Regions from separate parts of the Ketobacter alkanivorans genome, predicted to be linked through region 2. Evidence: predicted binding sites of a transcription regulator. Region 2 holds the regulator's gene; each other region holds the start of a gene.
The links. The regulator sigma-54, encoded in region 2, starts transcription at its own class of promoters, with help from an activator protein. The targets are predictions, from matches to a motif close to ANTGGCATNNANNTTGCTNT.
Positions count from the first base shown of each region.

Region 1: the regulator sigma-54 is predicted to act here: its motif matches at 2,223-2,242, upstream of flhA (flagellar biosynthesis protein FlhA).
Region 3: the regulator sigma-54 is predicted to act here: its motif matches at 3,066-3,085, upstream of glnA (glutamate--ammonia ligase).

Region 1 is NZ_CP022684.1:4,428,843-4,439,100, forward strand. It holds gene Kalk_RS18955 (flagellar biosynthetic protein FliQ) at 14-283, shown strand; gene fliR (flagellar biosynthetic protein FliR) at 286-1,059, shown strand; gene flhB (flagellar biosynthesis protein FlhB) at 1,061-2,197, shown strand; gene flhA (flagellar biosynthesis protein FlhA) at 2,301-4,421, shown strand; gene flhF (flagellar biosynthesis protein FlhF) at 4,464-5,963, shown strand; gene Kalk_RS18980 (MinD/ParA family protein) at 5,995-6,816, shown strand; gene Kalk_RS18985 (RNA polymerase sigma factor FliA) at 6,858-7,568, shown strand; gene cheY (chemotaxis response regulator CheY) at 7,737-8,123, shown strand; gene Kalk_RS18995 (protein phosphatase CheZ) at 8,159-8,929, shown strand; gene Kalk_RS19000 (chemotaxis protein CheA) at 8,942-10,258, shown strand, end outside.
Region 2 is NZ_CP022684.1:4,026,402-4,036,659, forward strand. It holds gene rapZ (RNase adapter RapZ) at 1-27, opposite strand, end outside; gene ptsN (PTS IIA-like nitrogen regulatory protein PtsN) at 40-492, opposite strand; gene hpf (ribosome hibernation-promoting factor, HPF/YfiA family) at 539-826, opposite strand; gene Kalk_RS17215 (RNA polymerase factor sigma-54) at 947-2,569, opposite strand; gene lptB (LPS export ABC transporter ATP-binding protein) at 2,757-3,482, opposite strand; gene lptA (lipopolysaccharide transport periplasmic protein LptA) at 3,479-4,057, opposite strand; gene lptC (LPS export ABC transporter periplasmic protein LptC) at 4,038-4,610, opposite strand; gene Kalk_RS17235 (KdsC family phosphatase) at 4,610-5,140, opposite strand; gene Kalk_RS17240 (KpsF/GutQ family sugar-phosphate isomerase) at 5,143-6,123, opposite strand; gene Kalk_RS17245 (calcium/sodium antiporter) at 6,199-7,164, opposite strand; gene Kalk_RS17250 (ATP-binding cassette domain-containing protein) at 7,334-8,173, shown strand; gene mlaE (lipid asymmetry maintenance ABC transporter permease subunit MlaE) at 8,170-8,952, shown strand; gene mlaD (outer membrane lipid asymmetry maintenance protein MlaD) at 8,954-9,418, shown strand; gene Kalk_RS17265 (STAS domain-containing protein) at 9,408-9,740, shown strand; gene Kalk_RS17270 (BolA family protein) at 9,804-10,067, shown strand; gene murA (UDP-N-acetylglucosamine 1-carboxyvinyltransferase) at 10,086-10,258, shown strand, end outside.
Region 3 is NZ_CP022684.1:1,923,510-1,933,767, reverse strand. It holds gene glnL (nitrogen regulation protein NR(II)) at 1-586, opposite strand, end outside; gene Kalk_RS08310 (DUF4124 domain-containing protein) at 857-1,387, opposite strand; gene glnA (glutamate--ammonia ligase) at 1,505-2,911, opposite strand; gene Kalk_RS08300 (sulfurtransferase TusA family protein) at 3,304-3,534, opposite strand; gene Kalk_RS08295 (zinc-dependent metalloprotease) at 3,660-5,045, opposite strand; gene Kalk_RS08290 (hypothetical protein) at 5,138-5,902, opposite strand; gene Kalk_RS08285 (tRNA (5-methylaminomethyl-2-thiouridylate)-methyltransferase) at 6,075-7,139, opposite strand; gene Kalk_RS08280 (vWA domain-containing protein) at 7,346-8,881, shown strand; gene typA (translational GTPase TypA) at 9,102-10,258, shown strand, end outside.

The DNA.
Region 1 (10,258 bases), 400 kb from region 2:
CGAGGGATGGATTATGTCACCGGAAGTAGTATCAGATCTGATGCGTGAGGGGTTGTTTATCGCCATGATTCTGGTGTCGGTGATTATCATTCCCAGCCTGTGTGTGGGTTTGGTGGTGTCGGTTTTTCAGGCGGCCACGCAAATTAACGAGCAAACCTTAAGTTTTCTGCCACGGCTGCTGATTACACTCGCTACGCTGGTGGTGCTGGGGCCCTGGTTGGGGGGCTTGGTGCATGACTTTGCCGTTAAACTGATTATAGATATGCCCACGATGTTGGGCTGATCATGTTTGAGATCTCAATCGACCTATTATACCAATGGATCGGCCAGTATTTTTGGCCGTTTTGTCGTATTGCTGCCTTTTTTACTGCCATGCCGGTGCTCAGTACCCAGCTTGTACCCACCAGGATTCGCCTTGGCCTGGCTGTGGCAGTCACCATTGTGGTTGCTCCTGTGCTAGACCCGGTGCCACTGATCGAGCTGCTGTCGATGGAATCATTTCTCATTATTCTTCAGCAAGTATTGATCGGTGTGGCAATGGGGTTTGTTTTACAGCTGTTGTTTCAGGTGTTTGTTGTGGGTGGGCAGATTGTAGCCATGCAGAATGGTTTGGGGTTTGCAACGTTGGTGGATCCGGTTAATGGTGTCAACGTGGCATCCATAGGCCAGCTCTATCTAATGACGGTCAATCTACTGTTTTTTGCGTTCAATGGTCACTTGGCTGTGATGTATTTGATTGGCAGTAGTTTCGAACATCTGCCAGTGGGTAATGTGGGGTTGCCTGTCGACAATTATCTTGAATTGGCTCGGCTTGCCAGTTGGATGTTTACAGGGGCGATTTTAGTGGCGCTGCCTTCTATTATCGCTCTTTTAGTCGTAAACGTTTCGTTTGGTGTAATCAGCCGGGTTGCACCACAAATGAATATTATTGCCGTGGGCTTTCCTTTTACTATGGTATTAGGTTTGGTAATCATATGGATCACATTATCCAATGTCCTGCCTCAATATGAGCGATTGAGTGCGGATGCCTTCGACTATCTCAGCGAAATGGTGAGGTAGCATGGCTGAGAGCGAAGACGGGCAGGAACGCTCAGAAGAACCCACCCAGAAAAAAATACTGGATGCCCGCAAGAAGGGGCAGATTCCTCGTTCCCGCGAGCTGGGGGGGGTGGCTGTAATGATTTTTGGTGCCGCGGGCCTGATGATGTCTGGTGGGTTATTGTTTGACGCGGCCGAGCAAGTGTTTGAGATGAATTACAGTTTGCCGCGAGATGAGTTGCTTAATCAGGACGTGATGGTGCGCTCGTTGATTAGCTCCGCCAAGACAGCTTTTACCGCATTAACTCCTTTCTATATTGCTGTGCTTATTGCCGCATTGATGATTCCACCTATGGTGGGTGGAATGAATTTCTCTGCTGAATCTATAAGACCAAAATTAAGTAAGCTGAACCCGCTTTCAGGCTTGAAAAAGATGTTTTCTGCGCAATCGCTTATGGAGGTGGTAAAGGCGATTGCGAAGTTTGGCTTGGTGTCTGCGGTGGCACTGATGATTCTGGATTACAACAGCACTCGTTTTATGGCGCTCGGTTTTATGCCTGCGCATGAGGCGATGGCGGAAGGTATTTCCATCGTAGCGTGGGCGTTGTTTATTCTATCTTGCACTTTGCTGGTGGTGGCGGCCATCGATGTACCCTTTCAGATATATCAGCATAATAAACAATTAAAAATGACCAAGCAGGAGGTAAAGGATGAATACAAAGACACGGAAGGAAAACCAGAAGTAAAAGGCAAAATTCGATCCAAGCAACGTGAAATGGCTCAAAGCCGTATGATGTCAGCGGTGCCTGACGCTGATGTGGTGATTACCAACCCGACCCACTTTGCCGTAGCTTTAAAATATGATCCGAAAAAAATGTTGGCACCGATACTGGTGGCAAAGGGTGCAGATCACATTGCACTGCAGATCAAAAAGGTGGCACTGGCAAACGATGTCATGATATTAAATTCACCCCCGTTGGCCCGATCCATTTACTACCATACGGAGCTGGAAAGGGAGATTCCACAAGGGCTGTTTCTGGCGGTTGCTCAAGTGTTGGCCTATGTGTACCAGTTGCAGCAATTTCAGGAAGGCAAAGGCCCCAACCCTGGCGTGGTGCCAGATTTCCCCGTTCCAGACGACCTCAAGAAAGACGAATAACCCGCTGTTTCAATAATTTATCCATTTAGGCATGATCTTTGCGATCTAACACTAAGGCGTACTTAATGCGTCAAATATTTGTTAGTGGCAGAGCGAAGGTGTTATGGCAGCAGGTGTGGCTACTCAATCCGGAAATATCCTCAAGCAAGGCAATTGGGGCGCACCGATCTTTTTGCTGATCATCATGGGCATGATGACCCTGCCCATGCCGTCTATTCTGCTGGACGTATTGTTCACCTTTAATATTGCTTTGGCGTTGGTGGTGCTACTGGTTTCGGTATACACCATGCGACCATTGGAATTCGCCATATTCCCGACGGTGCTGTTGATTGCGACTTTGCTGCGCTTAGCTTTGAACGTGGCGTCCACCCGCGTGGTATTGCTGCGCGGCCATGAAGGTGGCGATGCTGCTGGTAAGGTCATTCAGTCATTTGGTGAAGTTGTGATTGGGGGCAATTACGCAGTGGGTTTGGTGGTCTTTATGATATTGGTGATCATCAATTTCGTGGTGGTCACCAAAGGTGCCGGCCGTATCTCGGAAGTGAGTGCTCGATTTACCCTGGATGCGATGCCAGGCAAGCAGATGTCCATTGATGCTGATCTGAATGCCGGGGTTATTGACCAGGAGGAGGCCAAAATACGTCGAGCAGAAGTGTCCCAGGAGGCGGATTTTTACGGTGCAATGGATGGTGCCAGTAAGTTTGTTCGTGGGGATTCGATTGCCGGTATCCTGATTTTGATTATCAATATTGTGGGTGGCCTTGCTATTGGTATGGCCCAATACAATCTTGGTTTTGGTGATGCGCTGCGAGTGTATGCTTTGCTCACTATTGGTGATGGTTTGGTCGCGCAAATCCCTTCTTTGTTGTTATCCACTGCTGCTGCGATCATCGTTACCCGCGTAAACAGTTCCCAGGATCTGGGTGATCAGGTGATGGTCCAGATGTTTGGTTCACCTCAGGCCTTGGCGATCGCTGCGATCATTCTGGTCATCATGGGGATTATTCCGGGTATGCCTCATGTTGCGTTTTTAGGGCTGGCTACGTTGTGTGGTGGCGGAGCGTATTGGATTCATTATCGTCGTGAGGCTTCTGGTGGTAAGGAAGTGGAAGACGAGAAAAAGGCGCAGAAAATGGAAGAAATCGCCGCCCAGCGTGACAACGAATTCAAGGAGCTGGGTTGGGATGATGTGCAGCCAGTGGATGCGATTGGCCTGGAAGTGGGATATCGGCTGATACCGCTTGTAGACAAGGCCCAAGGCGGGCAACTACTGGGACGTATCAAGGGTGTGCGTAAGAAACTGTCTCAGGATTTGGGGTTTCTTATGCCGTCTGTTCACATCCGGGATAATTTGGATCTACTGCCTAATGCTTACCGCGTAACGCTAATGGGGGTGGCGATTGAGGAGGCAGAGATTCATGCAGACCGTGAGCTTGCTATCAACCCCGGGCAAGTGTTCGGGGCGATCAATGGTATCGAATGTAAGGATCCCGCGTTCGGGCTGGATGCCGTTTGGATTGAGCCAAGTCAGCGTGATCAGGCGCAAACCATGGGTTACACGGTAGTAGATGCAAGTACGGTTGTAGCTACGCATATAAATCAGGTGATGTTACGGCACGCCCATGAACTGCTTGGTTTTGAGGAGGTGCAGAAGCTGCTGGAGAATTTGCAGAAAGCATCGCCGAAGCTGGTGGAAAACCTGGTGCCGAATCCCTTGCCCTTAAGCAAGTTGCATAAAGTCCTGCAGAATTTATTGCAGGAAGATGTACCGATTCGGGATATTCGCACCATTGCCGAAGCCTTGGCGGAGATGGCACCAAAGAGTCAAGACGCTGACGCTCTCACCTCTGCCGCCCGTGTCTCGTTATCCCGCTTGATCGTCCAGACCATATACGGTGTGGGGCGTGAGCTGCCTGTTATCACGCTTCAACCGGAGTTGGAACAGTTGTTGCTACAAGCTGTACAGCAGGCCATAAATTCTGGCGGTACTGCCAGCGATGCGGTGATCGAGCCGGGCTTGGCGGAAAAACTGCAACGCTCCGTATCCAATGCAGTTCAGAAGCAGGAGTTAGCAGGTAATCCACCAGTTTTGTTGGTTTCGGCGGGCATCCGCCCCATGCTGTCGCGCTTTTTGCGGTTCAGTGTTCAGGGCTTAAATGTACTGTCATACAACGAAATACCGGATAACAAACAGATTACAATTACCGCTTCTGTGGGCCAATAACCAGTAAACGATGGCGACTGAAGCAGCGAGGATACGACGATCATGAACACAAAAAAATTCATAGCAGCGGATATGCGTCAGGCTTTGAAGTTGGTTCGTGAAGAGTTGGGTGCAGATGCAGTGATTCTCTCCAACCGTAAGGTGGCCGGTGGCATTGAAATTGTTGCCGCCGCCGACTACGACGAATTTGTTGAGCAGCACAAAGCCCGCGAGCGCAAGCAGAATCATATTCCTGATTTCATGAGCGATAGTGCCAGTTCACCAGCGTTGGGGGATCCGGCTCGGTTGTTGAATGACAGGGGTGGTTTTGCTCCTACCGCCGAAGACAAGTCAAATTTGATTGAAGCGTTGCAGCGTCGTGAGCAGGCCAATCAGAAATTCAATGAAATGTGGCTGAAGCAGTTAAACAGTCGAGAAGAGCAGTCTGATCGGGATGTCGAGGTTCGGTTAAGTCAGCAGGCCAGGGTGCAGGCGGATGTGGCCGCACCAGCTCCTGCCACAACCGCGACTCCTGAAGTGGCTGCTGTGTCTTCTCCTGCTGTTACAGTTGCTTCCGCTGCTCCTGCGCCGATTGTTGCAGCACCTTCTGCGGCCAGCCCTGAATGGGCTGAAATGCGAGGAGAACTGAACCAGTTGCGTCAGATGCTGAATGTGCAGATGGCTAATGTTGCCTGGGGCGATTTTTCTCATCGCCATCCACTGGAGGCTTCGGTATTCAAAAAATTGGCTCGTTTGGGCTTATCCCCTGCGCTGTGCCGAAAGCTGGTGAGAAACCTGAAGCCAGGCACTGATCTTAAATTGGCTTGGCGCGAGGCATTGCTGGAGCTGAGCGATGACCTGCCGTTGCTGGGTGAAGACATAGCCGCTCATGGGGGCATTTTTGCCTTTGTTGGGCCTGCAGGGGTGGGCAAGACCACCACCATTGCCAAGATTGCTACCCGCTTTGTGCTGGAGCATGGTGCCGAGAATTTGGCGCTTATTACCACCGACAGTTACCGTATTGCCGGACATGAGCAGCTGAGCACTCTGGGGCGTATCCTTAAAGTGCCGGTTCGAGTCGTGACCGAGCAGCAGAGTCTTGATCAATTATTGCGCTCTTTGTCCCGTAAGAAGCTGATTTTGGTGGATACTGCCGGTTTGAGTCATAAAGATCAGGTACATCAGGAACAAATGACTATGCTTGAGAGCATGGGGGCAAATATTCAACGTTGGCTGGTTCTGTCCTCTACCAGTCAGCGACGTATTCTGGATAAGGCTATCAATGAATATAAACAGTTGAATCTAGAGGGCTGTATTCTCACAAAACTGGACGAATCGGCCAGTTTGGGCGAGGCTTTAAGTGTCGCGATCGAATCGCAGCTACCTATTGCCTATATCACGGATGGCCAGAACATCCCGGACGACATAGCCCGCCCGCAAGCCACCCGCTTGATCAATCATGCCATCGCTCTGGCGAAGGAGTATCGCATGGACGATGCATTGGTAGCGGATATGTACAGCGACGCCATCTCCGAAATGGAACCGGATCTGGCTTACGGATAAAAGACGACACAAGGTGCACACAAAAACGTTTATGAGTAATCATCCCGTACAGGTAATCGCCATCACCGGCGGCAAAGGTGGGGTAGGCAAGAGCAACGTCTCAATTAATCTGGGGATGTGCTTGTCTGAAATAGGCCGCAGAGTCGTGTTGCTGGATGCCGATCTCGGGTTGGGCAATCTGGATATTCTGCTGGGTATCAGCTCCCGTGAGAATCTTTCCCATGTATTAAAAGGTGAGTGCGGCATCAAGGACATCCTTGTAGAGGGTCCTGGCGGCATCAAAATCGTACCGGCTTCGTCGGGTACGCAAGAACTGGTGAGCATGGGGCCCCGTGAACATGCCGGTTTGATCCATGCTTTTAGCGAACTAAGCGATGATGTGGATGTGCTGTTAATTGATACAGCAGCAGGCATTTCGGAAATGGTGATGAGCTTCGTGACCGCTGCACAGGAAAGCCTGTTTGTGGTGACCAACGAGCCGACCTCTATTACTGACGCATACGCCATGATGAAGATTCTTAACCAGAAGCACGGTATTTACCGCTTCAACGTGGTGGCCAACATGGTTCGCACGCAGCAAGAAGGTCGCGAAATCTATAATAAGCTTACCAAAGTGACGGATCGGTTTTTGGATGTGGCTCTGCAATTTTCGGGGTGCATTCCATTTGATGACTACCTGCGTAAGGCGGTCATGCGGCAAAAGCCAGTAGTGGAGGCCTATCCCCGCAGTAAAGCGGCGCTGGCATTCCGCTCGCTGGCAAATAAAGTAGACAGCTGGCCATTACCCACAACGCCTCGAGGGCACCTTGAGTTCTTTGTGGATCGGTTGGTGCAAGGAGCGGTTGCCCGTTAGGACGCCAGGTTACCCCGATGCAGGGCATGAAGCGACAGGCTATGTATAACGATGAATCGGCGCCACAAATAGATGTCCTGGTGGAGCAGCATACTCCGCTGGTGAAACGCATCGCCCATCATCTTTTGGCTCGAATGCCTTCAGGCGTGGCGGTGGAAGATTTGTATCAGGCTGGCATGATTGGTTTGCTGGATGCGTTGAAGCGCTATGACAGCAGCAAAGGCGCCAGCTTTGAAACCTACGCAGGCATTCGCATCCGCGGAGCCATGGTGGACGAAGTTCGCAAGGGTGAATGGGCGCCACGTTCGGTACATCGTAACGCTCGACGTATCCAGCAAGTGATTCGCGATATTGAACATGAAACAGGTGCCGATGCACGGGATCGGGATATTGCAGATCGCCTTGGCATTTCCATGGAAGAGTACCACGCCATGTTGCAAGACAGCATGGCGACACGGCTGTTCAGCCTCAATGAGCTTGAATCCGTCGAAGACAACATTACCACCGGGTTGCAGCAAGAACAGGCTCACAACCCCCTGGATGACCTCCAAAGTGGGGTATTCCGCACCCACCTGGCCCGCGCGATTGAACAGTTACCTGAGCGGGAGCAATTGGTCATATCCCTTTACTACGACGAAGAACTAAATCTTAAGGAAATCGGGCAGGTACTGGGAGTTAGCGAATCTCGTGTCAGCCAAATTCACAGTCAGGCCGCCCAACGATTGCGCGCCCGTCTACAAGAGTGGCTTTGATTCTTCTACAAAAACTGGATCACACCAAATCTGCTACTAGACTTAAGCGGTAGAGACTGTTGAAAGGCCCGGAAACCGTCAGCTTATCGCTGGTTGGGGCATTTAACAGCCAGTTACAGCAGTAGTTTGCTTAACAGACGTAGTGAACTGGGTTCATTGGAGGCAACCTTGGACAAGAATATGAAAATTCTCATTGTTGATGACTTTTCCACGATGAGACGCATTATCAAGAACCTGCTACGCGACCTTGGGTTCACCAATACCCAGGAAGCCGACGACGGAAGTTCTGCTTTGCCATTACTGAAAGCCTCGGATTTTGACTTTCTTATTACAGATTGGAATATGCCGGGAATGACGGGTATAGACCTGCTGAAGGCGGTGCGTGCGGATGAAAAGCTGCAGAGCCTACCTGTATTGATGGTGACAGCTGAAGCCAAGCGAGAGCAGATCATCGAAGCCGCGCAAGCTGGCGTTAACGGCTATGTTGTGAAGCCCTTCACCGCTCAGGCATTGAAAGAAAAGATCGAGAAGATCTTTGAGCGGGTAGATGCATAGCACTATTCACCGTTAACGGCAGATGTGAGATTAGCATGACGGAGCAAGCTCAGCAGGACAGTTTGGTGGAGTACGCCAAAACCCTGGTTGAACAACTGGAAAGTGGTGATGCGAAGGAGGCGATGCGAACCATCTCCTCTTTGCACCAGCAGCGGGATCAGGTGTTGTTTCAAGAAGTTGGAAAGTTGACCCGTAGCCTGCATGAGTCAATCAAAAACTTTGCGATTGATACCAGTGACAGCGTGATGCGCGATGAAATGTCGCGTATGCAGGATGCATCCCAGCGATTGAATTATGTCATCGAAAAAACAGAACAGGCGGCTAACAAAACTATGGACATGGTGGAGCACACCATGCCGGTTTCTGGTCACCTGCGGGAAAGTGCCCAATCCCTGAAAGAGGAGTGGGACAAACTTATGCGCCGTGAAATGAGCGCAGATGAGTTTCGACAGTTAACGAAAAAAGTGGATGGTTTTTTAGTAACTGCAGTGGCAGATGCATCCACAATTGACTCCAATCTTTCCAACATCATGCTGGCGCAGGATTTTCAAGATCTGACCGGTCAGGTGATCAAGCGAGTCATTCAGCTAGTAAAAGAAGTAGAAGATAACCTGGTGAATCTGGTGGCAATGGCGAGCACCATTGATCAGATTACCGGTGCTAAACATGAACTTCCCCAGAAAGACATGAAGGCTAATGAGGCAGATATTGGACCCGAGGGGCCAATTATGAATCCAGAGGCGCGAGAAGATGTTGTCTCGGGTCAGGATGATGTGGATGCCTTGTTATCCAGTCTTGGGTTTTAGAGGAGTTAGGGGATGAGCTTCGAAGGTGATGAAGAAATACTACAGGACTTCCTGGTTGAGGCCGGGGAGATACTGGAAGTACTGTCAGAACAACTGGTTGATCTGGAAAACCGACCCGACGACGCTGATCTTCTAAACGCAATATTCCGAGGATTTCACACAGTAAAAGGTGGGGCAGGGTTTCTGCAATTGGACACCCTGGTGGATCTTTGTCACGCGGCAGAAAACATATTCGATTTGTTGCGTAATGGAAAGTTGTCGATCAATGCAGAATTAATGGACGTAGTGTTGCAGGCGCTGGACGCTGTGAACAGTATGTTCGAGCAGGTTCATGGCCGCCAGTATCCAGATCCTGCTGATCCTGCCTTGATGAATGCGCTACATGCCATTTTGCAGGGTGATACACCGGCTGCTCCTACAGCGGAGCCTGCAGCTGAGGAAGCTCCCGTTGCCAGTGAAGCGGCTGATAAAGGCGATATCACTGACGAAGAGTTCGAGCAGTTTTTGGATGCGCTGGACGAAGGCAAAGACAAGGCACCAGCAGCACCGGCTACCAATACATCAGATGGAATAGATTTGTTTGGCGAAGATGATGAAGTCGCCGCCGCCTCGGCTTCAACCTCTGACGAAATCACAGAAGATGAATTTGAAGCGCTGTTGGATCAGTTGCATGGTAAAGGCAAGATTGGTGGAGCTGCTGCTGCGGCCGCCGAGCCAGAGCCGGCTGCTGCAACTGGCTCCGACGAAATATCAGATGACGAATTTGAATCCCTGTTAGATGAATTGCATGGCAAAGGTCGACACGGCGGTACACCAAAAACTGAGGGCGATGAAGGTGAACCTGCAGCGGCAAGTACTGATGGCCAATTAATCAGCGACGATGAATTTGAATCCCTGTTAGATGAGTTGCATGGTAAGGGTAAAGGGCCTACTACCGGAGCAGTCGAGGAGAAAGCACCAGCTGCACCTGCCGCAAGTAAGTCAGCGACACCTGCCCCTGCCGCAAAAGCGCCTGCACAGCCATCATCGCCGCCTCAGGCTGCGCCGAAAAAAGCAGAGGCACCCACTGCCAAGCCTGCAGCCACTGCCAGCCCAGCCAAAAAAGAGGCTGTTGCCCGCGGAGCCGCGCCGCCAAAAGAGGCTCCGGCTGCTGCAGAAAATACGGTTCGCGTTGATACCAAGCGCCTCGATGACATCATGAATATGGTGGGCGAGCTGGTATTGGTACGAAACCGCCTGGTGCGTTTAGGCTTGCGAACCGCCGATGAAGATCTGGCAAAAGCCGTTGCCAACCTGGATGTGGTCACCGGCGATCTGCAAACCGCAGTC
Region 2 (10,258 bases):
GCGACCGCTGATTACGACCAGCTTCATGGCATATTACCTTTATACGGGAGTGACGAGGGCATCGTAGATGCTATCGGATGAATGTGCATTGCGCAGTGTGTTGCGGCGTGTTTCATCGTTAAACATGGCGGCGATTTTGGCGAGAACATTAAGATGTTCTTCATGCGCATCTTGCGGCACCAATAACACAAACAGCATGTCCACGGGTTCGTGATCAATGGAGTCGAAATCCACGCCACTTTCGAGTTTGATGAAGGCACCTATAACGTTGTTGCAATGCTGTGCACGGCAATGGGGGATGGCGATGCCTTTGCCCAGGCCTGTGCTGCCAAGCTTTTCCCTTGATATAAGACTGTCGAACAATTCGTTGGGGTCCAGTTCGGGGTACTGCTGGGCAATAAGCCCAGCAGCGGTTTCCAGAACTTTCTTTTTGCTGCCGCCAGGTACGTCTTCAAAAACCCGTTGCGGACTGATGATTTCAGCAAGTTCCATCGTTATCAATTAACCTTATTACAACCTTTGGAGTTAATCGCCTTGTTTACCAGCTCTTGGATTTTTCTTTGTGCTTCAGCACTTGGCGATCAAGTTTGTCGGTCATCATGTCGATGGCCGCATACATGTCTTCGGATTCGGCGTTGGCAAACAGGTCAGCGCCTTTTACATGAATTTTTGCTTCGGCTTTTTGTCGGTTCTTTTCGACACTCAGGATGGCTTGGATGCTGGTGATGTCGTCGGTATGGCGTTCGAGTTTTTGCATTTTATCGGCAACGTAGTCTTTCAGTGCGTCCGTAACGTCTACGTGATGTCCGCTGATATTGATTTGCATAGGCCACTCCTTAATCGTGGTTTGTTTTACTGCAACCCATTGGCTGGCGCGTTTGGGTTTGGTATAGCATCGGCCAGAAGGGCACCGATGATGTTCAACTCTGTATTCTATGACCAGAGGTCAAACCAATCGTTTCCTTTCATTGGAAGGGGGAATCATCATAGCCTCGCGGTATTTGGCGATCGTGCGCCGGGCAACCTTGATGTCCTGTTCCTCCAGTATGTTGGCAATTTTACTGTCGCTCAACGGTTTTTTTGGATTTTCTGCTGCAACCAGCTTCTTGATAATGGCGCGAATGGCGGTGGATGAACATTCGCCCCCCGAGGCAGTGCTGACGTGGCTGGAGAAGAAGTATTTCAGCTCAAATATGCCGCGGGGCGTATGCATGAATTTCTGTGTGGTTACTCGGGAGATGGTGGATTCGTGCATGCCTACGGCTTCGGCAATGTCGTGTAAAACCAATGGCTTCATGGACTCTTCGCCCTCTTCCAGAAAGCCGATCTGATATTCGACGATCTTGGTGGCTACTTTCAGCAGGGTTTCGTTACGGCTTTGTAAACTTTTGATAAACCAGCGGGCTTCCTGCAGGTTGTTTTTGAGGAAGGTGTTGTCGCTGCTGTTGTCGGCCCGCTGTATCAGGGAGGCGTAGCCACTGTTTACTCGCAGGCGGGGGGTGGCCTCCGGGTTCAGTTCTACTCGCCAGCGGCCTTTGTCTTTGCTGACAATGACATCGGGGATGACGTATTGGGTGTCATCGGATTCAATGCTGCTGCCTGGGTAGGGGTTCAGGGCCTGGATCAGCTCGATGGCGGCTTTTAAACGGGTTTCTGATAGCTTGCCCTTGCGCATGATGGTGGCAAAGTCGCGAGAGCCGAGGGCATCCAGAAACATTTCCACGACCAAAATAGCGTCTTCTCGGGTTGGGTCGCCTTTTGGCTCCTGTTTGAGCTGGATCAGCAGGCATTCCCGCAGGTCTCGGGCGGCCACACCGGGGGGATCAAATTGTTGAATGCGGTGCAGTACGGCCAGCACTTCTTCCAGTGAGATGGCGCTGCCGTCGTCGCCTTCTTCGGGTTCCAGTTGGATGCCCATGGCTTCCAGTTCGGCCTGCTGCAGGCGTACCAGGTCTGCCACTACGTCCTGCTGGGCGAGTACGCCGTCGCGGATGTCCTCTACGGATTGGGTGAGATAGCCTTTGGCATTGACGCCTTCAATGATGGCCATGGCGATCATGCGGTCCATGTCGGACATGTTGGTCAGGTTCAGCTGCCACATCAAGGAGTCATAGATTGATTCCGGGGCGCTGTTACGGCTGTCATAGTCGAAGTCATCGTCGTCGAAGCTGGTGCTGCCACCGGAACCTGCGGTGCCGTCGTATAAGGTATCCCAGTCGCTGTCCACGGGCAGCTCGCCGGGCATTTCTTTGCCTTCCAGGTCGACGGGGGCATCTTCGTTGGTGGTTGAGCTGGCTTCACTGCTGTCGCTGGACTGGGAAAAGTCCACGACAGGTTCTTTTTCGTTGGTGGTTTCGGTGCTTTTGTCGCTGGTATTTTGTTCGCTTGTGTCGCCGCTGTCGTTATCCGATCCTGACTCATCCACATCAAGTAGGGGGTTGGACTCCAGTGCTTCCTGAATTTCGGTTTGCAGATCCAGCGTGGAGAGCTGTAGCAAGCGTATGGCCTGCTGCAGCTGGGGCGTCATAGTAAGGTGTTGACCAATTTTGAGCTGTAAGGTTGGTTTCATTGATACCTAATTCAACTTCTTCAACGACCAGTTTTAGTGGGGTGTCACGGCCTTGTTGACGTTTTAGGCAGCCAATTATTGGCCTGTTTTCAACAGCTTAGTTGGGCCGTATTTCAACTGCGATGCTTTAATTGTAAGAGCAGTCAGCCCGCAAAGCAATTTACATGCCTGAAATTACTTAGAACTTTTACATATGAAATTGGTTGCCCAGATAAACCTCGCGTACTTTCTGGTTTTGCAGGATGAGTGAGGGCTCACCTTCGGCGATAATATGGCCCTCACTGACGATAAAGGCTTTCTCGCAAATGTCGAGGGTGTCCCGCACGTTGTGGTCGGTGATCAGTACGCCCAAGCCGCGATCCCGCAGATGGCTGATAATCTGTTTAATATCCGCAACGGAAATGGGGTCGACCCCGGCGAAGGGCTCATCCAGCAGGATGAAGGCGGGGTCGGTGGCCAGTGCCCGTGCGATTTCTACCCGGCGGCGCTCACCACCGGACAGGGCCATACCCTGGGATTCGGCAATGTGGCCAATGTGGAACTCCGCCAGCAGTTCGTCCAGTTTGGCCTGGCGCTGCTTTTTGTTCAGGTCTTTGCGTGTTTCCAGAATCGCCATGATGTTCTCTTTTACCTTGAGGCGGCGAAAGATGGAGGCTTCCTGGGGCAAGTAGCCGATGCCTTTGGCGGCGCGCCCGTGCATGGGCAGGTGGGTGATTTCGGTATCGTCTATCACGATGCGGCCTTTGTCTTGGGGGACTATGCCGATGATCATGTAGAAACAGGTGGTCTTACCGGCACCGTTAGGGCCCAGTAGCCCGACGATCTGGCCACTTTCGATGGTGATGGAGACATCTTCCACCACGGCGCGACCTTTGTAGCTTTTGGCTAGATTGGATGCTGTCAGGCGGCTCATGATGCAGGTATGGCCTTTTCTGTTGGGGCGGGAGCAGGCGCTGTTTGCGGTGCAGGCTCTGCCGCCGATGGCAGAATCATTTCCACTCGGCCTTTTATGTCGCCGGGCTGGTGATCCTGGGTCTGTCCCAGTGCTTGCAAGCGCTGGCTTTGGATTTCGTAAACGATCTCTTCGCCGCGAAAGATGTTTTCGCCTTGCACGATGGAAGCCTTGCGTTTTAGCAGGAGTTTCTGATCGCGCACCATGTAATCGATGTTTTTGGCTTTGGCGATGACTTCCGCCTGGTTGGGCTCGGGTACCTGTGAGAACAGGGCGGGATCACCTTCAGCCATAACGATATCCACTTTGCCGTTTTCGGTTCTGATTTTCAGGGAGTCGGCAGCGATGCGAAGGGTGCCCTGAGTCAATACCACGTTGCCGGTGTAGAGTGCGGTGCCGTCTTTTTCGTCAATTACGGCGGTGTCTGCGACAATTTTCAGCGGCTGTTGGCGATCGCTGTCCAGCGCCTGTGCCACGGGGGCTGCGCTTAGCAGGATCATCCAGCAGGTCAGCTGTTTAAGATTTTTCAGGTTCATAAATACTGGTGACTTTGTGGCGTAACGTAATTCGGTTGTTGGTAAGGTCTGCATCCAGCCCGGTTGCCTCTATATAGACGCCGCTTTGCCTGATCACGACTTTGTCGTCGGTGGTGGCGTAGGATTCCCGCGGATAGAGTATGAGGGTTTCTGTTTCCAGTACGGCGGCTTCCCGCACGCCCTGCTGAACAACGGTAACATTGCCGGAGAGGTTCAATTTGTTGGCTTCGTTATCAGAGGTGGCGCTGGCAGCGCTGGTTTTCCAGGATTCTTGTTGCTGCTCAAAGAAGGTGATGGTGGGTTTGACCATCAGGTTGCGATTGCTGGCAACGTACTGAAGCATGGATTCTGCATCCAGCAGAAACTCTTTGTTGCCGTGTTTGTCGTAGCTGTGCTGCTGCAATTCTATGGCGACCATGTCGGGTTGGTCGTAGGTGGTGCTTGCATGCTGTTTGGGGCTGAACCACTGATCCCATTTCATGTAGGTGTAGGTGCCCACCACGAAAAGTGCTAGAAACAAGCTGCTTAGAATCAGTTGGTTTTGTTGTTTCATCAGCTCAGATAGGGTTCCAGAATGGAATTGAGGTTACCTTGGGCCAGCATCAGCCAGTCACAGAATTCTCGCACCGCTCCGTCGCCACCTTTGGCTTCGGTGATAAGATCTGCGTGTTGTCGCACGATAGGCAAGGCATCGGAGACCGTGACGCCCAGCCCCGCCAGTCGAATGGCGGGCAGGTCGGGTAGGTCGTCGCCCATGTAGGCTACCTGATCTACACTCAGGCCTTCTTGTTGCATGAGTTCCTGCAGTGCGATTTTTTTGTCTTCGCGACCCTGAATCAGTTTGCCGATTTTTAAGTCGCGGGCGCGGCGGTTCACCAGCTCTGAGGTGCGGCCGGTGATGATGGCCACTTCCACACCAGAGTCTCGCAGTAACTTCAGGCCCAGGCCGTCTTTTACGTTGAAGGCTTTGATCTCATCGCCGAGGCTGGTGAAGTAGAGGCGGCCATCGGTCATGATGCCATCAATGTCAAAGGCCACCAGTTTGATGGCTTGGGCTTTGCGTTGCAGCTCTTCGGTCATCATTCTTATACCACTCCTGCGCGCAGCAGGTCGTGCATGTTGAGTGCGCCAACCGGTTTGTTGTTGTCCACTACCATCAGGGCGGTGATTTTGCTTTTGTCCATTATGTTCAGTGCTTCCACCGCCAGTATGTGGGGGTGAATGGTCTTGGGGTTTTTGGACATAACGTCTTCAATCATGGTGGTCTGGATGTCCATGCCCTGATCCAGCATGCGACGCAGATCGCCATCGGTAAAGATGCCCACCAGTTCGTCGTTGTCGTTGAGGATGCCGGTCATTCCCAGGCCTTTGCTGCTCATTTCCAGCAGCGCCCGGCTGATGGTGACGCCTTGTTTGATCAGGGGGATTTTGTCCCCTACATGCATGATGTGTTCAACCAGCAATAACAGGCGGCGACCCAGGCTGCCACCGGGGTGAGACAGTGCAAAGTCATCGGCAGTGAAGCCGCGTGCTTCCAGCAGTGCCACCGCCAGTGCATCTCCCATGACCAATGTGGCGGTGGTGCTTGCAGTGGGCGCCAGGCCCAGGGAGCAGGCCTCTTCTTTGACGCTGATGTCCAGGTGTACGTCGGCCTGTGTGGCCAGCATGGATTTGGCATCGCCAGCCATGCTGATCAGGGGGGCACCTTTGCGCTTGATGAGGGGCACAATGTTCAGGACTTCCTCGGTTTTACCTGAGTTGGAGATACCGATTACGACATCATCGCCGGTGATCATGCCCAGGTCGCCGTGGCTGGCTTCTCCGGGATGAACGAAAAAGGCCGGGGTGCCGGTGCTGGCCAGAGTGGCTGCAATTTTGTTACCCACATGGCCGGACTTGCCCATACCGGTCACAATGACGCGGCCTTTGCATTGCAGAATCAGTTGGCAGGCTTTCTTGAAGTTGTCATCAATGCGTTCTTTGAGCGCCAGGGCCGCACTGGCCTCGATTTCAATAACTCGTTGACCTGATTGGATAAAGTCAAAGTTGTCGTGATTTGTGCTCATTCTCGTCCCAGTGGTGTTCGATGGTTCAAATCGGTTAACTAACTGCGTTATGTTCACAGTGTAAACTAAATGGCCTCAGGCGGTAACGCTCTGCTGATACAGATATCCAAGATAACCGACGTAGGCTGTCAGCAGAATGAGCCCCTCCAGCTTGGATAGCTGGCGTTTCTTGCGGGGCCACCATATAAAGGCCGCCAGCAGCAGAGTGATGGCAGCCATGGTGCCATAATCACGCACCAGGCTTACGGGGGTCACTTCAATGGGGAAGATAACGGCTCCGGCAGACAGTACTGCCAGCAGGTTCAGTATGTTGGAGCCAATTATGTTGCCCAGGGCAATGTCGTGTTGCTTGCGCAGGGCGCTGGCAACGGAGGCCGCCAGCTCCGGCAGGCTGGTGCCGATGGCGACAATGGTCAGCCCGATGATGACTTCGCTGACCTGGAGGGCGGTGGCTACTTCTATGGCTCCCCAAACCAGAATGCGGGATGATCCGATCAGTACTGTTGTGCCCACTATGAACCAAAAGATGGATTGTTTCAGCGGCAGGTCTGGAATGCTTTCTTCTATGTCTGGTGTGATCAGTTCGTCGCTGTGTTCTTTTTTGTAGCGGAACATCAGGTACATGAGCAGTATCAGCATGGCCATCATGGCCAGTCCGTCCTGCATGGAAATGAGGTTGTCGCTGCACAGGAAGCCAACGACAGCAGTGACCGCCAGCAAGGCAGGCAGGTCTTCTTTGAGCAGGCCGGAGGTAACGGGTAAGGCGGCGATCAATGCCGTTACGCCCAACACCAGGCCAATATTGGCGATGTTGGAACCAATGGCATTGCCCAGGGCAAGTTCGGGTGCTTCTTCCAGGGCGGCCATGATGGACACCACGATCTCCGGTGCAGAGGTGCCTAAGGCGACGATGGTGAGCCCGATCATGGCTTTGGACATGCCCAGGCCTTCCGCCAGCCCTACTGCACCGTCTACAAATTTATCCGAGCTCCAGACCAGTAAAACAAGTCCGGCAACAATGGCAAAAAAGGCAAGCAGCATGACTGAAAATCCTCAGATGAAGTCGGCATGCAATGTAATGAGAAAGCGCACACCATGCAAGGGTGAACAGTCGTTTTTCCTTTTACGGACATAGTGATATAGTTCTGCACCTTATTCTAGTGGGATTGCTCCCTAGTGGAACTGGAACGAACCGGGAAACAGCAGCTGCATGGCATCTGATTCAGCACCAATCGATCAAACCGACGCTAAAAACTATGTCGAAATCAGCGATATGACGTTCATGCGCGGTGATCGAACTATTTACAACAATGTAAATATCGATATTCCCAAGGGCAAGGTCACCGCCATCATGGGGCCCAGCGGTACCGGTAAAACCACCTTGTTGCGCCTGATCGGGGGGCAGCTGAAGCCGGACACGGGTAAAATTATTGTCGATGGCCACAATGTTCCGGATCTTGGTCGCAGTGAATTGTTCGATGTGCGCAGTAAGATGGGCATGCTGTTTCAGAGCGGAGCGCTGTTCACGGATTTGTCGGTGTATGAGAACGTTGCTTTCCCCCTGCGGGTGCACACCGACCTGCCCGAAGACATGATTCGCGATATTGTCTTGATGAAATTACAGGCAGTAGGGCTGCGTGGTGCCAAGCATCTGATGCCCAGCGAACTGTCTGGCGGGATGGCACGGCGGGCGGCATTGGCGCGGGCCATTGCGCTGGATCCGGATCTGGTTATGTACGATGAGCCCTTTGCGGGGCAGGATCCCATGGCCATGGGGGTGGTTGTGCAGCTGATACGGCTGTTAAATGATGCGTTGGGCCATACCAGCATTGTGGTGTCCCATGATGTACAGGAGGCTGCCAGCATTGCCGATTACATTTATGTGATTTCCGGCGGTGAGGTGATCGGCCGCGGCAGTGCCGACGAAGTTATGAATTCTGATCTGCCCATGGTACGTCAGTTTATGCAGGGGCTGCCGGATGGGCCGGTTCCTTTCCACTTTCCAGCACCGAGCCTGGAAGACGATTTTCTCAGAGGCAGTTCATTGTGATAGATCGAATTGCAGCATTTGGCCGTTCCGGGCTGGAGATGCTTGAGGCCCTGGGTCGCTCCGGGCTGTTTCTGTTCCACTCGCTGTGGGCGCTGCCGGATCTGCGCACCAATGCGCCGTTATTGGTCAGGCAGATCTATTCGGTGGGTGTGCTCTCCATGGTCATTATATTGGTGTCCGGCCTGTTCATTGGCATGGTGCTGGCCTTGCAGGGCTATAACATTCTCAATCGATACGGCAGTGAGCAGGCGCTGGGTCAAATGGTGGCGCTGACCCTGTTGCGGGAGCTGGGGCCAGTGGTGACCGCGTTGTTGTTTGCCGGGCGGGCGGGGTCTGCGCTGACCGCAGAGATCGGCCTGATGAAGGCAACCGAACAGTTGGCCAGCTTGGAAATGATTGGTGTAGACCCTTTGCGCCGCATCGTATCACCCCGCTTTTGGGCCGGTTTTATCTGTATGCCCACGTTGGCCATTATCTTCTCCAGTGTGGGGGTGATGGGTGCCTATGTGGTGGGAGTGCTGTGGTTGGGCGTAGACGGCGGCTCCTTCTGGTCCAATATGCAGAGCAGTGTGGAGTGGGGTGATGACGTGATGAATGGCTTCATCAAAAGCGTCGTATTCGGCATTGTGGTTACCTGGGTCGCGGTATTCCAGGGCTACGATACAGTGCCCACTTCCGAAGGTATCAGTCGGGCTACCACCCGTACGGTGGTTTATGCCTCCCTGGCGGTACTGGGATTAGACTTTATTTTAACCGCAGTCATGTTTGGAGAACTGTAAAATGCGCATGCGTACCTTGGAGTTGGCGGTTGGTGGATTCATGCTGATTGGCTTGCTGGCAATAATATTTCTGGCTCTGCGGGTGAGTGGCCTGTCGATGAACTCTGCTGAAGAGGTGTATCGCATCTCTGCCAAGTTCGAGAACATTGGCGGTCTGACCGCGCGGGCCAAAGTGACCATGGCGGGCGTCACAATCGGCCGGGTTACTAATATCTATCTGGATCGGGAAGACTTCGTCGGGGTAGTGGAAATGGAAATCTACAAAAATGTGGACAACCTTTCCAGCGACACCAGTGCTGCTATTTTGACCGCTGGGGTGCTGGGCGAGAAGTACATAGGCCTCAGCCAAGGCGCCGAGCTTGAGAACCTGGTGGAAGGCAGCGAAATCTACAACACCCAGTCAGCATTGGTGCTGGAAGATCTGATTGCCAAGTTTCTGGTGGGAAGAGTATCCGATGAGCCCTAGCAGCAATGGGCTGTCCGGCCTTGGTGTAAGCCTGATCCGGGTGAGCGATAATCAATTGGCCATCAGTGGCGACATGCTGTTTGCCTCCGCCACCCGCTTGCGCAGTGAAGGTCAGAAGCTGATTCCCGGTATGGCGGATCGAATCAGTGTCGATTTGTCTCAGGTTGGGCGGGTTGGCAGTGTGGGGATCTCGGTATTGATGTGCTGGTTACGCATGGCCCAGGTGCTGGGTAAGACGCTGGTTTTTGTCAATGCGCCGGACGATATGCTGGACGTAAGCCGGGTCAGCAGTCTGGATACGGTGATTCCCTTTTCTTCCTGATTTTAGCGTCGAATTTGTTTACAATGTCGCCTTTCAAACCCCAACGATCCCGGGTAGTTCTAAATGATCACAGCCGAAGATATTCAACAGCGCCTCGAAAGCGGTATTGAGGGTGCTCAGGCCATGGTACGACTGGACGGCAATAAATGCCTCGTCGCCGTGGCTTCTGCAGCCTTTGAGGGCTTGCGTTCCGTTAAAAAACAACAGTTGGTATATGCCTGCCTGAACGAACTGATTGCCAGTGGCGAACTGCACGCCGTCAGCATGCATACCTACACCCCATCCGAGTGGGAATCCCAGAAAAAGCTGGGTATCCCTGGATTCTGATCTGCACGAGGCCTCAACATGGATAAACTGATTATCACCGGGGGCGGCAGTCTCAACGGTGAAATCCGCATTTCCGGGTCAAAAAACTCTGCCTTGCCTGTGCTGGCAGCGACCCTGCTGTGTGATGAAAAGATGAAGGTCTGCAACCTGCCGCATCTGCAGGACATTACCACCATGATCGAATTGCTCGG
Region 3 (10,258 bases), 2.1 Mb from region 2:
CCAGGTTCCGCAGGCGATCCACTTCGGCAATGATGATGTCGGTGTATTCGTTAAGGGAGTCATCTGGCAGTTCCCTTGCCAGAAGCTGTGCTGCACCACGGATCCCCCCAAGAGGATTCTTTACTTCGTGAGCCACGCCGCGAACCAGGGCTCGTGTGGCTTGATGGGCGTTGATAAGGCCATCTTCACGGCTTATGCGCATTAAACGATCAAGAGGACGCAGCTCTAACAGTAGGCTGACGCTCATGTCGGCGCTGGTAATCGGTGTAATCGTGTAGTCAACGGTGGCGATCTGGGTGCTGTTGTATATGTAGACATGCGCTTCCCGCTTGGTATAGGGATGCAAGTCACGCAGGGCATGTTCCAGATCGTCCTGGGTGGACTGGTCTTTGTCATGAATCAGGGTGCTGATCGGCATACCGGCCAGCTGGGAGGCGCTGGCTGCCATAAGTTGTTCGGCAGCGGGGTTTACGAATTCTACGTGCAGGTGTTCGTTCAGCAACACCACAGCGGTGCTGAGATGATCCATCAGGCGACGGGAGAGTTCGTAATTACTTGATACCCTTGATGTATTCACTGCTGTCATGGTGCCTCGAACGGTTTGTACTAAGCCAATGCAAAAAGCAAACCATGTGTGAATCACTGGCTTGACTTTGGTGCGTGAAGTTGTCGTTAGGGCCTGAAAACCGCCGTTTTAGTGAAGGGGAATCCCCTTTTTGGCGCTGGGTATGGCAATGAATTTGCCATCAGGTAGCCCAGCCTCACTTTAGATGCCCATTTATGGGCTGACGAGTGAGGCTGAGACAGGATATTAGATGAATTTGAAATTGCAGTGAACTATTTTGGTGCAGGCATGTTACTTGGGCGACTTTTTGGGGCCTGCTGCGGAGCGCTTTACGTAAAATGTAACCGTTTCGCTCGAGCCAATCTCTTTACCTTTGTTGTCCACGACAACAACCTGAGTGGCGTATTCGCCTCGATCCAGGTTATCCAGCTTAAAGCTGGGTGAGCGCTGGAGTTTACCGTGGTTGGTGCCATTAAATTTCAACTGGAGCTTATCGTTTTTGCGCAAAGCCGGTGAAAGGGCCACCTGTACGCTGACCTGGCCGCCGTTATTGATGAAGTGCTCATCGTTGCTGGGTGTGATGATGGTGACTTTATCGTATTTAAACTCAGTGGGCGTTGTGGTGTCTGAGGTGTCCGCTGCCGGTACAGGTATGGCGGGAATGGTGGCAACCGGCTTCACGTCCATCTTTTCGGCACCTTCGGTGGGCTCGTCTGTAAATACGAGGTTTCCGCTTTCATCGGTGTATTTGTATACCGTAGCGGCCGTTGCCTGCAGGCTGAACAGGGCCAAAATCGAGAATATGGCGAACATGCGAGTCATGGTGTTTTCCCTTTGGTTGTTGTTCTACTTTCTAATTAAAAACCATTTCGCGCCTTACATACAAAAAAAGCTCCCAAAATTGGGAGCTTTTTCCGTTCTAACCGAATCGCGGAGCGATTAGCAAGAGTAGTACATTTCGAACTCAACAGGGTGAGTTGTCATGTTCAAACGCTCAACTTCGCCACGCTTCAGGTCAATGTAGCCGCCGATCATATCTTCGGTGAATACGCCGCCTTCAGTCAGGAAGTCTTTGTCGGCTTCCAGAGCATCCAGAGACTGGGTCAGGTAAGAAGACACAGTCGGGATCAGCTTGCCTTCTTCCGGTGGCAGGTCATACAGATCTTTGTCGGCAGCATCGCCAGGGTGGATCTTGTTCTTGATGCCGTCCAGACCAGCCATCAGCATGGCAGAGAATGCCAGGTATGGGTTGGCGGAAGGATCAGGGAAGCGAACTTCGATACGACGGGCTTTAGCGCTGGATACCCATGGAATACGAATAGACGCAGAACGGTTACGGGCAGAGTAAGCCAGCATAACGGGTGCTTCGAAGCCAGGAACCAGACGCTTGTAAGAGTTGGTAGAAGCGTTGGTGAAGGCGTTGATGGCACGAGCATGCTTGATGATACCGCCGATGTAGTACAGGGCTTCTTTGGACAGGCCTGCATATTCGTCGCCAGCAAACAGGTTTTTGCCGTCTTTGGACAGAGACTGGTGCACGTGCATACCGGAGCCGTTGTCACCTACCAGAGGCTTGGGCATGAAAGTAGCGGTTTTGCCGTAAGCGTGAGCAACGTTGTGTACGCAGTACTTCAGGATCTGTACTTCGTCAGCTTTGGCAACCAGGCTGTTGGGGCCTACACCGATTTCACACTGGCCGGCAGTACCCACTTCGTGGTGGTGTACTTCGATAACCAGGCCCATTTGCTCCATAGCGGCACACATGGCAGCACGCAGATCGTGCAGGGAGTCGACGGGAGGAACGGGGAAGTAACCGCCTTTCACGCCAGGACGGTGACCGATGTTGGAGCGATCGAAGTCTTCGTGAGAAACCCAAGCCGCTTCTTCGGAGTGGATGGCGTACATGGAGCCGCTCATGTCGGATTTCCAGGTCACAGAATCGAATACGAAGAATTCGGGTTCTGGGCCAAACAGTGCGCCATCGGCAATGCCGGTGGACTTCAGGTATTCTTCAGCGCGACGGCCTACAGAACGTGGATCACGCTCGTAACCTTGCATGGTGGCAGGTTCAACGATGTCGCAACGCAGGTTCAGTGTGGTTTCGTCAGTGAATGGATCGATAACAGCAGTGCTGTCGTCGGGCATAAGAATCATGTCGGATTCGTTGATGCCTTTCCAGCCAGCAATAGAAGAGCCGTCAAACATCTTGCCTTCAGAGAAGAAGTCATCTTTGATTTCGCTAACTGGCAGGGATACGTGCTGTTCTTTGCCGCGTGAATCGGTGAAACGCAGGTCAACCCAACGAACGTTGTTTTCTTTGATAAGAGAAGTAGTCTTTCCAGACATTCTGGTGTGTCCTCCAATTGGATTTAGAGATTAGGGGGTGATGACCAAGTGAAGTAGTCACTGCCGCTCCCCCTTTGGGTTTCGACAGCCCCAACCGACAGTTGCGAAGAGCTAGTTGATCCACAATGCGGGTGTTTTGGTCTTGCCTCACAAGAAGGCAAAATATATGCCATTGGATTTTGAGTTGAAAGGGGTTGGGGGCAGGAAAGGGCAGTTTTTTTTCATACAAGCCCAAATCCAGTAGTGATAGGGGCTTCAGGGAGGCATTTTTTGAGGAGCGGAAGAGCGATATCTAGAGCAGCCTGCGTTGGGCTTTGTCTTTTGTGCGTCGTTTTGGTGCGATCGTTCTGTGGCGTGCTATTTGTTGGTGCGTTGCGCCCTCGTTTGGGGCGTTAGATGTCGCAAACTTCAATAATGACCTCAATCTCTTGCTCTTGCTCTTTGCTGGAGATCAATTTGTGACCATTCACCCTGCACCAGGCAGGAATGTCGTGAAGCACGCCGGGATCGGTGGCCAGCACCCGCAAGCGGTCACCCTGAGCAAGCTGCTGTATAACATTTTGGGTTTTTATAACGGGCATAGGGCAGAGCAGCCCGCGGGCATCGAGTTCGTGTTGGGTCATGATGAATCCTCCGGCGCATATAATAACGGTCGAGCATTAGATTGGAAGCGGTTAAGCAGCGGCAGGACCAATAAAAAAGGCTCCAGAGGGGGAGCCTTTTTTGGGTCTGTGACTGGTCGATTACATCAGGACCAGTTTTTCAGAAGGTTGTTGTATTGCTTGGTCAGGGTCAGCCAGATCTTCTTTTTGTTTTTCTCGTCTGTTTTCAGTAGCTTGTTCTGATCCTTTTCGGCTTTGGTGGCCAGTTTTTTGGTTTCATAGTCTGTGATGGCGGCGTTAAGTGCGTCTGTTGCAGTGGTTACGTCAGGCTCCTGGCTTTGGGCTGAGGCAAGCAATGCAGCTGCCTGGGCGGTGTAGTCATTGTATAAAACCATGTAATCATCGTATTTGGCTTCAGCTGAGGCCTGGGTTCTGGCGTTGGATGTGGCGTTGGCTTTTGCCTGTTGAGCCTCGGCTTTCTGTAAATAGCTGGCGGCTTTTTTCGCGGCTTTCTCACTGTCTTTCAGGGTCTTGGCGTAGGCCTTGGTGACGGTGCTGGCGGCTTTCTTCAGATCTTTGATCGCGCCTTTGGCGGCTTTTTCTGCGTCTTTTTTCTCTATGTAGGCTGCGTCGCTGTCCAGTTTTGCTTGTACTGCGGTGTTGTACTCTGTTTCTGCGTCATTCATCTGGCCGTACACAATCTGCAGTTCAGATGTCACCGTAGCGTTGGGATCACCATAGAAGTTGGCTATTTGCGGCCCAGTAAGGTTGATTGCAAAGCGGGCGTCCGCGCCTTGGGATTGATTTCGATCCACGCCGCAGGGAAGGCCCATGCAAGTCACATCAGGGTTGGAGAACTTGTAGACTTTACCGGTCCAGTAATCCACGTTGAACTCGGATTGATAGGCCATAATGGTGGTGAATTGGTTGTTAACGCCGTGGCCCAAGGCATAGGAGGTGGTGCCGCCGGAGCCATCCTGTTTGCGTGAGTGTCGCAGGCCCATGTTGTGGCCCAGTTCGTGAGCGGTAACGTAGTCGCCACAGGAATTCACAGCCACGTGGCTGTATTGGTATCCTTTAATATAGGGTGCGGAGAAGTCTCCGTTGGTGCCCATGCCGCCGATCCAGGCCAGCCCGCAGCTGCCGTGATTCGCATGGTAGGGGCGAAACAGTACGACCATGTCGGCTTCGTGTACTTCGCGCAAGCCCGCTATGCTGCTGAATGCGCCGCTGCCGTTGGTGATGTCGTTGAGAGCATTTTCTGCGTTGTTAGTGTCGGTGTAATTTACCTGCACCGTGTGCTTGATGTTGAGTTCCAGATCCACTCCGCTGTCTGCGTAAATCTGATTGGTTGTTTGCACCAAATGGTTGAAGCGCGTCATGGGGTCGCCAGCGTAGAGATCATTGGTGCCACTGGTGTATACAATCAAAAGGTCGATGGTGGCTTGCGCCTGGGCTTGAGTGGAGAAAGGGATCAGCAAAGCCATTGCGGCCAGCGTTTTGATATAAGATTTACATACTACAGATTTCATTAGACATACCTCGTTTGACTTTACTTAAAATCCTCCATGATTAACAAGTAATTGCGCGCATCCATTAAAGTCGAATTGTTTTTCTATCGCAGTCAGCTATCCATCGTGTTGCCCCCCGCTGCATCAGAGTGTGTTTGATGTTGCTCTGGGATCTCCAGGAAATCTTCGTGGCCCGGTGCGGTCAATTCATGCTCGGCCGGGTTTTTATAGAGCCAGCCCACGCCGTCTATTGACTCCATGGAATAGCTGCCTTGCGGTGTTGTGATCATGGCGAAGGCAGATTTGCTGCCGTAGGTCATGATCACTGGGTAATCGTTGCCATAGCCCGCTACATGTCCGCTCCATGAGTAGTCGCCATTGCGGGTGACTTTACTGGAAATTACGTTGACCACAACGCTCGTGCCGTTAAGTAAGGGCACAACCACCTGTTCGCCTTCGCCAGGCAGGCTTGGAGTGCTGTCCATGGACACCACTTCATACTCGCGAACATCATCATGTAGCATGAATGTGGGGGTTCGGCTCTGGTTCTTTTCGGTGTGCCAGCTGGTGGTATGCGCAGCTTCGTTATGATCCAGTGTGTCCAGCGTCGATAGCTCCATGTCGTCAAGCAGGGCATCGCTGTTTGCCAGCGCGTTTTGCGCAGCCAGTAACGTCTGGTTTAAGCGTAAAGCAGGAGGAAGGTCATTGGCCATTGTGTCATGCGCTGCTTCGGCGTGTTGAGCGCGAATGCTTGAGGTAACCTCAGCGGTTGCCGCGCTTGGCGGTAACGTGAAGTTGGACTGCTGGTAAGCAAGGTAGGCCCCAGCGCCAGCAACAAGGAAATACCCTGCAGTAATGAATTTGTGACTTCCAGGCATCGAATACTCGCACAACAAAAAGCAGACTGATATGGAGTATAAAAATAGACCGGCACTGTGAAGGCTGCCACATTTTGGCAACATGACACTCAAGAAAATCTGAAAGCGGCCGGTCTAAAAACCGATTTGCATAACCAGCCGAAGCTAGTGTGGTTAGGTGTGGTTCGCTAAATCAGACGTACCAACTCTGCAGAATGTCATCGTTTGCCATGGGCGAAACATCCACCTGCCGAGCTACACCATGTTTGTCCTGAATTTCAACGGTGACCTGGTCGCAGTCTCTGCCCTGACTAAAGCGGCATGCAATACGCGCTGCAGTCAGCAAGTCCTCTTCTGATGGGTCGCCGTCCACCAGGCTCAGTGGCCCGCCGTGGCTGATGCATTTTATAGAATGGAATTGCTTGCGGTAGCCCATCAAAAAATTGTTCTCGCCTTCTTCCCGGCTGATGATCACCTTGTAGTGCTGGGCGGGGCGTATGTGACGTCCGACTTTTAGCAGCATAATGTCATCCAGCTCGTAATCCTTGCGGCCGCGAGCGGTCCAAAGGTCGGCCAGTTTGCGGGAATAGCTTTCGTCGGTCAGGAAACAGCAGCCACCGCTGGGTTGGGCGAAATCCTCTAACCCAAACTCCTGTGCCAATGCAATTTGTGGCTTACGGCTGCGGCCGTTGAAACCATAGAGCTGCTCACGATCAACCCAGCCTTCGCGTTCGGGCAGCGTGGGGGGGAGCAATTTAGCGCACAGTGGGCGTAACAGGCGATCATCAGCACCGGACTCGCGGGCAATAATCGGCATGGTCTCCTTGCGCTGAGACTTGGGCCGCTGGCCGATCACTTCCCCGGTGATAATGAAATCAAAGCCTTTCTCTTCGGCCATTTCTCGGGCTTTATTCAGCATGGTGTTGGCCTTTTCCACCATGAATATTTTGCAGTCCAGGCAGGGGTTCAGGTTGGCACCGTAGCCGTGCTGTGGATTCAGAACGATCTTTTTGTATTCCTCTGAAATATCCACAATATTCATGCGTATGCCCAGTTGCTCGGCTACCCACAAAGAATTGTTGCGTTTTTCCTTCTCTTTATCCTTTTTGCGAATGGCGTGGGTATGCCCTTCAACGCAGAAGCCTGTGTAAAAATTAACACCCTCGACAATAATGCCTTGTTTTTGAACGGCTTTTACTGCCAGCATAGAATCCAGACCGCCGGATATCAGTGCTATTGCTTTTCGTTGAATCGCCATGACCACTCACAGATAAATTTATGGGGCGCGAATTATAGCGGAAATATGGAGGAATTTAGAGCTGTTCACAGTTCAGGGTAAATGTGAGGAATACTTTTGCCATGCTAGTCATTACGGTTATAGTAGCTACACTTTATATAAGTTGACTGCTGGCTTGCAGCGACTGTGTTTATTTGTCTATAAAAAGATGAGATAAGGTTGTCCATATGAGAGCGTATCAAAAATTGCTTCCCTCACTTTTGCTTCCTTTAATTGTGTTGGTCGGTTGTGGGGGCGGCCGCAGTGTAGATGAGGGCTTTGATTCGGAGTCGGATACTACCGGGGGCGGTTCCACTACTACACCCACTACACCGACTACAAGTGGCGCCAATGGTGTCAGTTATTTGCCCCTTATGGTGTACGAGACCTACCAAGAGTATTCCGGGCTGAGTGCGGATGGTTTGTTTCGTTCGGACTTCGATGATGTGTACATAAAAACCTATTTAATTAATCCAATTAATTCGGCCAACTTACAATCAATAGCGACTGCCCAAACTTCTGATTACAAAGTCACTGTAGATGACATTGAGATTTCTCCATCAGAAAGTTTCCCGATCTTGCAGAAAGTAATTGGGGTGCCCGCGTATCTGCGTACTGCTTTGGTGTTTGACATCAGTGGCAGTATGGAGGACGCGAGTGTTCAGCAGCTGGTGAATGAGGCAAAAGACTACATTACGCTTGCCCAGGCCAGTGCAGATCCTGTGATCGCCAGTCAGCAGTATACGGTTTGGGTATTCGCGGATGAGCCTGAGGAGTTGACTGCCGGTTTTACTGCTGATATAGCAACGCTTGATGCAGCGTTGGATGAGGTTCTGACGCAGTATAACTCGGTAGCGCACGGATATGGCACTAGTATCCACGGAGCGGTCGTTCAGTCAATCGGGAGCCTCGTCAATGCAGATTATGATTTTGCGTCTGATGGTGATAACGATCTGCTGGATATTGCTAGAAAAGAAGGCGTTCTTTTGGGGCAGTTGGCTATTTTCTCATCAGGGTCGGAAACTGTATTGGAGTTTGATGTTGAGGCTCTAACCAAGGCAATCCAGTCTCAGGCTTTTGTGAAGTACACTGGGGCCTCAACTAGCAGTACCGAGTTTTTGTATAAGCCGGTGTTTTATTATGTTGTAGGAGACACCTCAATAGGGGAGACCTACAGAAATCTTAGCAATCTGGCAGAACAAACCATCAACATTACGCTGGTGGGAGGTGAGTACAATTTTGCCAATGGACTGGTGCAGAATCAGATTGCAGCTATTGAGCGCAGAGTTGATATCGATAACCAGTATATTTATCGTTTTGCCTTTATTCCCAGGATTGGTGATCACACAACGATATTTACATCCAGCTCAACCCAGAATTCATACTCATTGACGGGACAATTGGATGGGGATTTTCTTGACCCTAATCGAGGAACTCCTGGTGAAGAACTCACGAATGAACTGATTGAAATTGCGGGTCCGAACGGTGAGTACATCGCTAACGCCACAATCAGCTTCAGTGAAGCTCAAACCTTTCGCCCGGCTACCAGGTGGGTGGTTGGCTCCTATGGCCCTTCAGACTATACGTGGAGCCTGACCAATGGAACCGGCACCACCAATGCGGATGGTTCCTACACCGTTACGTCTGTGACCGGTACAGCAGTATTGCGATTGACCAATGACACCATAGGCGGTTACACCACTACGCTGACTATTAATAATTAATCGTCTGAAAACGGCGGTTGCCTGATGTTTTTACGTCAGGAAACCGCCTAAGAAGCCGATTAGGCAAGCCTTGCCATGCTTCTTCCACCCTAATTCCTGCTCCTCTCCCGCTAATGGGTAAATTTGTTGCCTATTTGTAAGAACTAGCTGCCCAGCTGACACTCAATTCCTGTATACTCCGCCGCCTTAAAGTACTGTATTGGGCTGAGGCTGTAAGTTTGTGATCGAGAAAATCCGTAATATCGCCATCATCGCGCACGTTGACCACGGTAAAACTACTTTGGTTGACAAGCTGTTACAACAATCTGGCACCTTGGGTCGTAAAGACGAAGGTGAGCGTGTGATGGATTCCAATGATTTGGAAAAAGAGCGCGGGATCACCATCCTGGCCAAAAACACTGCCATTCGCTGGAATGACTACCACATTAATATTGTGGATACCCCAGGGCACGCCGACTTCGGTGGAGAAGTAGAGCGTGTTATGTCTATGGTAGACTCCGTGCTGCTGTTGGTTGACGCAGTGGACGGCCCCATGCCGCAGACCCGCTTTGTAACCCAGAAAGCGTTTGCTCAAGGCCTCAACCCTATTGTTGTTATTAACAAAATTGATCGCCCTGGTGCTCGTCCTGACTGGGTTATGGATCAGGTATTTGATCTGTTTGATCGTTTGGGTGCAACCGATAAGCAGTTGGACTTTCCGGTTATCTACGCCTCTGCCTTGAATGGCATTGCCGGAACCGATGCCGATAACATGGCTGAAGATATGAGCCCATTGTTTGAGGCCGTGGTGGATAAGGTGTCTCCCCCTGAGGTGGATTTGGACGGCCCCTTCCAGATGCAGATCAGCTCCTTGGATTACTCCAGCTTTCTGGGTGTAATCGGTATCGGTCGCATCAAGCGCGGTAAAATCAAAGCCGGCTCCCCAGTAAAGGTTGTGGATCGCGAAGGCAAAGTCCGTAACGGTAAGATACTGAAAATTATGGGACACATGGGCTTAGATCGTGTTGACGTGCCTGAAGCTGAAGCGGGCGACATCGTTTGCATTACCGGTATTGATGAGCTGTTCATCTCCGATACCCTGTGTGCGCCGGAAAAACCAGAAGCGTTGCCACCGCTGACCGTCGACGAACCGACCGTCAGCATGATCTTCCAGGTAAACACATCACCGTTTGCCGGAAAAGAAGGTAAGTTTGTTACCTCGCGCAATATCCGTGAGCGTTTAGAGAAAGAATTGATTCATAACGTTGCATTGCGCGTTGAAGACACCGACAGTCCTGACCGTTTCCGTGTGTCTGGTCGGGGTGAGCTGCACCTGTCCGTACTGATCGAAAATATGCGTCGCGAAGGTTTTGAGATGGCTGTGGGCAGCCCTGAAGT